DNA from 2 places in the Pseudoalteromonas sp. BZK2 genome. Region 1 is predicted to be linked to the other one. Evidence: predicted binding sites of a transcription regulator. Region 1 holds the regulator's gene; the other holds the start of a gene.
What was found. Region 1 encodes NrdR, which represses ribonucleotide reductase genes. Its sites were predicted from a motif close to AAACACNANATNTNGTGTTT; they were not measured.
Positions count from the first base shown of each region.

Region 2: nrdA (class 1a ribonucleoside-diphosphate reductase subunit alpha) is a predicted target of NrdR. The motif match lies at 1,955-1,974, and genes of this name have one in related genera.

Region 1 is NZ_JACSOG010000023.1:53,216-56,639, forward strand. It holds gene glyA (serine hydroxymethyltransferase) at 1-1,245, shown strand, start outside; gene nrdR (transcriptional regulator NrdR) at 1,352-1,801, shown strand; gene ribD (bifunctional diaminohydroxyphosphoribosylaminopyrimidine deaminase/5-amino-6-(5-phosphoribosylamino)uracil reductase RibD) at 1,804-2,943, shown strand; gene BIZ38_RS14410 (riboflavin synthase) at 2,948-3,424, shown strand, end outside.
Region 2 is NZ_JACSOG010000001.1:16,531-19,954, reverse strand. It holds gene nrdA (class 1a ribonucleoside-diphosphate reductase subunit alpha) at 1-1,851, opposite strand, end outside; gene BIZ38_RS00100 (HAD family hydrolase) at 2,244-2,918, opposite strand; gene ubiG (bifunctional 2-polyprenyl-6-hydroxyphenol methylase/3-demethylubiquinol 3-O-methyltransferase UbiG) at 2,918-3,424, opposite strand, start outside.

The DNA.
Region 1 (3,424 bases):
AGCATGAATATTTCGGATTTCGATCCAGAGTTATTTGCAGCCATCACTAAAGAGACGGCTCGTCAAGAAGAGCATATCGAACTGATCGCGTCTGAAAACTATTGTAGCCCACGCGTACTTGAAGCGCAGGGTTCTCAGCTTACCAACAAATACGCTGAAGGTTACCCAGGCAAACGTTACTATGGCGGTTGTGAGCATGTTGATGTTGTTGAGCAATTAGCAATTGACCGTGCAAACGAATTATTCGGCACAGATTACGCTAACGTTCAACCGCATGCGGGCTCACAAGCAAACGCAGCTGTTTTCCAAGCACTTCTTCAGCCGCACGATACAGTACTAGGTATGAGCTTAGCTCATGGTGGTCACTTAACTCACGGTTCACACGTTAACTTTTCTGGTAAAACGTACAATGCAATTCAATACGGCCTAAACGACGAAACAGGTGAAATTGATTATGCTCAAGTTGAAGCGCTTGCATTAGAGCACAAGCCAAAAATGATCATCGCTGGTTTCTCTGCATACTCAGGCGTTGTTGACTGGGCTAAATTCCGTGAAATCGCTGATAAAGTTGGCGCATACTTATTCGTAGATATGGCTCACGTTGCTGGTCTTATCGCAGCGGGTGTATACCCAAGTCCAATCCCTCACGCACACGTTGTTACAACAACAACTCACAAAACATTAGCGGGTCCTCGTGGCGGTCTAATCGTTTCTGCATGTGGTGATGAAGAGATCTACAAAAAACTAAACAGCGCTGTATTCCCTGGCGGTCAAGGTGGTCCTTTATGCCACATCATCGCTGCTAAAGCGGTTGCTTTCAAAGAAGCTTTACAACCAGAATTCAAAGCGTACCAAGCACAAGTTGTTAAGAACGCTCAAGCTATGGTTGAAGTACTGCAAGAGCGTGGCTACAAAGTTGTTTCTGGTAAAACAGACAACCACTTATTCCTTCTAGACCTAATCGATAAAGATATCACAGGTAAAGATGCTGACGCTGCTCTGGGTAACGCTAACATCACTGTAAATAAAAACTCAGTACCAAACGACCCACGTTCACCGTTCGTAACGTCTGGTCTTCGTATTGGTTCTCCGGCTATTACTCGCCGTGGTTTCAAAGAAGCTGAGTCAAAAGAGCTTGCTGGCTGGATCTGTGACGTACTAGACAACATCAACGATGAGTCAGTACAAGCAGAAGTAAAAGAGAAAGTTAAAGCTATCTGTAAAAAATTACCAGTTTACGCTTAATTACTGGTTAAACCGTAATTAAGATAACAATAGCGTTGTTTTTTGCTATCATAAAGGCCGCTTACTAAGCGGCCTTTTTGTTTTTTATAAACGGAACTAGAACCCTATGCATTGCCCTTTTTGCACCGCAAAAGATACTAAAGTAATTGATTCTCGACTAGTTGGCGGTGGTCACCAAGTGAGACGTCGACGTGAATGTAACGAATGCCATGAGCGCTTTACCACCTTTGAAGGCGCTGAACTTGTGATGCCAAGAGTCATCAAGCAAGACGGTAGCCGCGAACCATTCAATGAAGACAAGTTACTGAATGGCTTGCATCGCGCTTTAGAGAAACGCCCAGTGAGCACTGAGCAGGTCGACGAAGTCGTTAACATCATTAAATCTCAACTTCGTGCTACGGGTGAGCGTGAAATCTCTAGCCATTTAATTGGCGAATGCATCATGGAGTCACTAAAGAAACTCGACAAAGTAGCCTATGTGCGCTTTGCATCGGTTTATCGTTCATTTGAAGATATTCGCGAGTTTGGTGAAGAAATCGCTCGTTTAGGTGATTAATCATGTCGTTTACAGAGCTTGATACGGCTTATATGGCGCGTGCCATTGAGCTTGCTAAACTAGGTCGTTTTACCACGACGCCAAATCCGAATGTTGGCTGTGTTTTGGTTAAAGATGGCGAAATAGTCGGTGAAGGGTTTCATCAATTAGCAGGGCAGGGCCATGCTGAAGTGAATGCCTTGGCTGTAGCTGGCGACAACGCGAAAGGCGCCACTGCATATGTGACTTTAGAGCCTTGTAGTCATTATGGACGTACTCCACCTTGTGCCGAAGGTTTAAAAGCTGCAGGTGTAAGTAAGGTCATTGCCGCTATGGTTGACCCAAACCCTGCGGTGAGTGGTCGCGGCCTACAAATTTTAGCAGACGCAGGTATTAGCGTTGCATCTGGTTTACTTGAGCAGCAAGCGCGCGATTTAAATAAAGGCTTTTTAAAGCGTATGGAAACTGGATTGCCATATGTGACGTGTAAAATGGCATGTAGTTTAGATGGTAAAACTGCGCTAAATAACGGCCAAAGTAAATGGATAACAGGCCCTAAAGCGCGCCAAGATGTGCAAGCATTTCGTGCGCAAAGCTGTGCTATCTTAACCGGTGCAGACACCGTTATTACTGATAATGCAAAACTTAATGTCCGTGTTGATGAGTTGCCATTTACCATGCCAACCTCGTTGCCTTTGCGTCAACCAACCCGAATCATTATTGACTCACAAAACAGGTTAACGCCTGAGCTTGCGTTATTCAGCATCGAGAGCCCGGTGATAATTTTTACCACTTCGCTTGATAATCACACCAAATGGCCTCACTTTGTTAAACACGAAGTAGTACCAGCAATTAACAATAAAGTTGATTTATCGGCGGTTTTAAAGCGTCTTGCTGAATTACAATTTAATCATATTTGGCTCGAAGCAGGAGCAACCCTTGCAGGGGTGTTCGCAGAGCAAGATTTAATTGACGAATACATTGTTTATATTGCCCCTAAGTTAATAGGTGATATGGGCAAAAGCTTACTAAACTTTGCAGAAGTCACCATGATGAGTGATATCACTGAACTGACCTTTACAGATACAGTGATGATTGGCGACGATATTCGCTTAACAGCGACAAAAGCAAAGCAAGCCACAAAAATTGAAAATAAAGAGTAGCACTATGTTTACTGGAATTATTGAAGCAACAGGTAAAATTGTTGAACTAACACAAAAGCAAGGTGATCTAGCTATTCGTATTCAAAGCGCTAATTTGGATATGGAAGACGTTAAGCTCGGTGACAGTATTGCCACCAATGGTGTGTGTTTAACGGTTGTCGCTAAACATAGCGATGGTTTTAGTGCTGACTTATCAAACGAAACAATTAGCTTAACTGGGTTTGCACATTATAAAAAAGGGCAAACAGTTAACCTCGAAAAAGCTATGCAACCGGTTTCTCGCCTAGGTGGGCACTTAGTGTCAGGCCATGTTGATGGTATTGCTACTGTCGAAAGTATTAGTCCTAATGCTCGTGCAACTGAGTATTGGTTAAGTACTGACAATGATTTAATGAAGTACATTCCGTACAAAGGCTCGGTGTGTATTGATGGCATTAGCCTAACCGTCAACGAGGTTGAGCAAAATCGCTTTAAGCTGACG
Region 2 (3,424 bases), on a different contig from region 1:
AGATAGCGTTGAGTTACGCATACCGTGCTCTTTAATGCTCTCGCGTAATGAATCCCAATCTAAGTGAAGAGGCTCATCACAGAACTGATCTAGGTCACGTTTGTAAGTATCTGTCGGCATAATGCCTTGAGAATACGTTGTCTCGTTAAATTTAGGACACGCACCACGTTCTTTCGCTAACTCATTTGATGCTTTCATTAGATAATATTGAATTGCTTCAAATGTCTTGTGAGTTAGGGCATTTGCACTGCCATCTGAGTAGCGCTTACCATTTTTTGCTAAGTAGTAAGCGTAGTTAATAACACCAATACCTAGCGTGCGACGACCCATAGTCGCGTTTTTCGCCGCAGGAACAGGGTAGTCTTGGAAATCAAGTAAGTTATCAAGGGCACGTACTGCAAGTTCAGCAAGCTCTTCTAATTCGTCAAGTGACTCAATTGCACCTAAGTTAAACGCCGACAGCGTACAAAGTGCAATTTCACCTTCTTCATCCATTACATTGCTAAGTGGCTTAGTTGGTAATGCAATTTCTAAACATAAGTTAGATTGACGAATTGGTGCCACAGTCGAGATGAATGGGCTGTGCGTATTACAGTGGTCAACGTTTTGTAAGTAGATACGACCTGTGCTGGCACGCTCTTGTGCAAACATTGAGAATAACTCAATCGCCTTAATACGTTTTTTACGAATTGACTCGTCTTGCTCGTATTTGATGTATAGCTCATCAAACTTTGCTTGATCTTCAAAGAACGCATCGTATAGACCCGGTACATCTGATGGGCTAAATAATGTGATGTAATCGTCTTTGATTAAACGGCTATACATTAATTTGTTGAACTGCACACCGTAGTCAAGGTGACGTACACGGTTATCATCAACACCACGGTTGTTCTTAAGAACAAGTAGGTTTTCAACTTCTAAGTGCCAAAGTGGGTAGAACAGCGTTGCTGCGCCGCCACGAACACCACCTTGTGAACAGCTCTTAACTGCTGTTTGGAAGTGCTTATAAAACGGAATACAACCTGTATGGTACGCTTCGCCGTTACGAATAGGGCTACCAAGGGCACGGATGCGACCGGCATTAATACCAATACCTGCACGTTGCGAAACATATTTAACAATCGCAGACGATGTTGCATTAATAGAATCTAGGCTATCACCACATTCAATAAGTACACATGAGCTGAACTGACGTGTAGGGGTACGTACACCTGCCATAATAGGTGTAGGTAATGAAATTTTGAATGTAGATACTGCATCATAAAAACGCTTGATGTAATCAAGGCGTGTCTCTTTTGGATAATCAGAGAATAAGCTTGCAGCCACTAAGATATATAAAAACTGTGCACTTTCGTAGATTTCACCAGTAACACGGTTTTGAACTAAATACTTACCTTCAAGTTGCTTTACAGCAGCGTAGCTGAAGTTTAAGTCACGGTTGTGATCGATGTAAGCATCTAACTCGTCAATTTCTTGCTCGGTATAATCAACAAGTAGGTGTTGATCATAACGCTTGTCTTCAACTAATTTCGTGATGTGATCGTATAAACGTGGTGGCTCAAATTGACCGTACGCTTTTTTACGTAAATGGAATACAGCTAAGCGAGCAGCTAGGTATTGGTAATCAGGCGTATCTTTAGAGATCTGATCAGCTGCAGCTTTGATGATTGTTTCATGAATGTCATCGGTACGAATGCCGTCATAAAATTGAATATGTGATTTTAATTCAACTTGTGAGACAGACACATTCTCTAGACCTTCTGCGGCCCAAGCGATCACGCGATGGATCTTATCTAGATCAAGTGACTCTTTACGGCCGTCACGTTTGCTTACAGATAGCTGTTGGTTCATAGTTTTGCCTGTATTCCTTGGGAAATTATAGTTGTAAAGACAAAGGTATTCTTTATGTAATTATTATTATTAAACGCCAGGGTGATCTAATTGAATAACATTTAGCCACAATATCTGGTGTTGTTTAAATTGCAGATCACAAGATAGTGTGGTCTGCGCTGTTTTGCAAGGGATAGAATTGCCCCATTTTGTGGATAACTATTGGATAAGCGCATTGTGTTAGTGACCATTAACCTTTGAACATTCATAGACGACGAAATTTGTAGAAATCAACAAAAGATCCAGAAAATTTACCGTTTTTAAAAATAAATTTTGACTGATTTTTTTATCATCAATGAATGCTCAAAAGTAAATCAAATCACAATATATGGTGTTTCAGTTATCAAATAACACTATATATGGTTGAAACCATCAATCGGCGTTTGCCAATTGAAATCCGCTTGCCAGCCAAGTGCAGCGTCGACACTGGGTATATAACCCCATAACGCTGTTGCGCTGTACATATTGGCCGCTTTTGCAGCTTGGATATCACGTTCAGCATCACCGATATACAAACAACGGCTCGGATCAACGTCTAAGATCTCAGCGGTGTGTAATAGTGGATCCGGTGATGGTTTTGACACAGCTAATGTATCGCCACTCACAACCGCTTTTGCATCACGCAAAGAGGGAATAGCTTGCACTAAGGGCTCAGTTAAAAAGCCGGGCTTATTAGTCATAATGCCCCACTTAATATTGTTTTGCTCAAGTGCAATTAAAAGCTGTTCTATGCCATTGAAACATTTACTGTGTACAGCAATATCTTCGGCGTAGTAGTCAAGAAGCTGCTGGCGCAAGGCGAGCTGTTCAAGTTCAGGCCATTTATCACCAAAGCCCACTTCTAATAATGCATTTGCACCGTTAGAAGCTGCAGGGCGATAAACATGCTCAGCAACAGGCGCCACATTGGCGTCTGCTAACACTCGGTTTAATGCACCACCTAAGTCATCCGCGGTATCGAGTAGTGTGCCATCTAAATCAAAGATAAAAGCATCAAAATCGATAGAGGGTGCTTGCACAACACTCATCAGGCTAGTTTCTCAAAGTGCAGGATGTAATTAACACTTACATCATCATTTAAGCTGTACTGCTTAGAAAACGGGTTATAGTGAAGGCCAGTACTAGCGCGTACTTTTAATCCCGCTTCTTCTGCCCATGCAATAAGCTGTGCAGGTTTGATAAACTTTTTATGGTCATGTGTACCTTCAGGTACCATTTTTAAAAGCTTTTCAGCACCGACAATAGCAAACAAGTATGCTTTTGGTGTTTTATTTAATGTTGAAAAGAATACATCGGCGCCCGGTTTAGCAAGTTCTGCTACAGCACGAATAATAGAAGCAGGGTCTGGAACATGCTCAAGCATTTCCATACAAGTCACTACATCAAAGCGAGCAGGGTGCTCAGCAGCGAATTGCTCTGCTGGTACTTTTATATAATCAACAGGTACGCCTGTTTCTAAACTATGTAACTTAGCAACGGTAAGTGGCTCTTGGCCCATATCGATGCCGGTTACTTTAGCGCCCATACGCGCCAT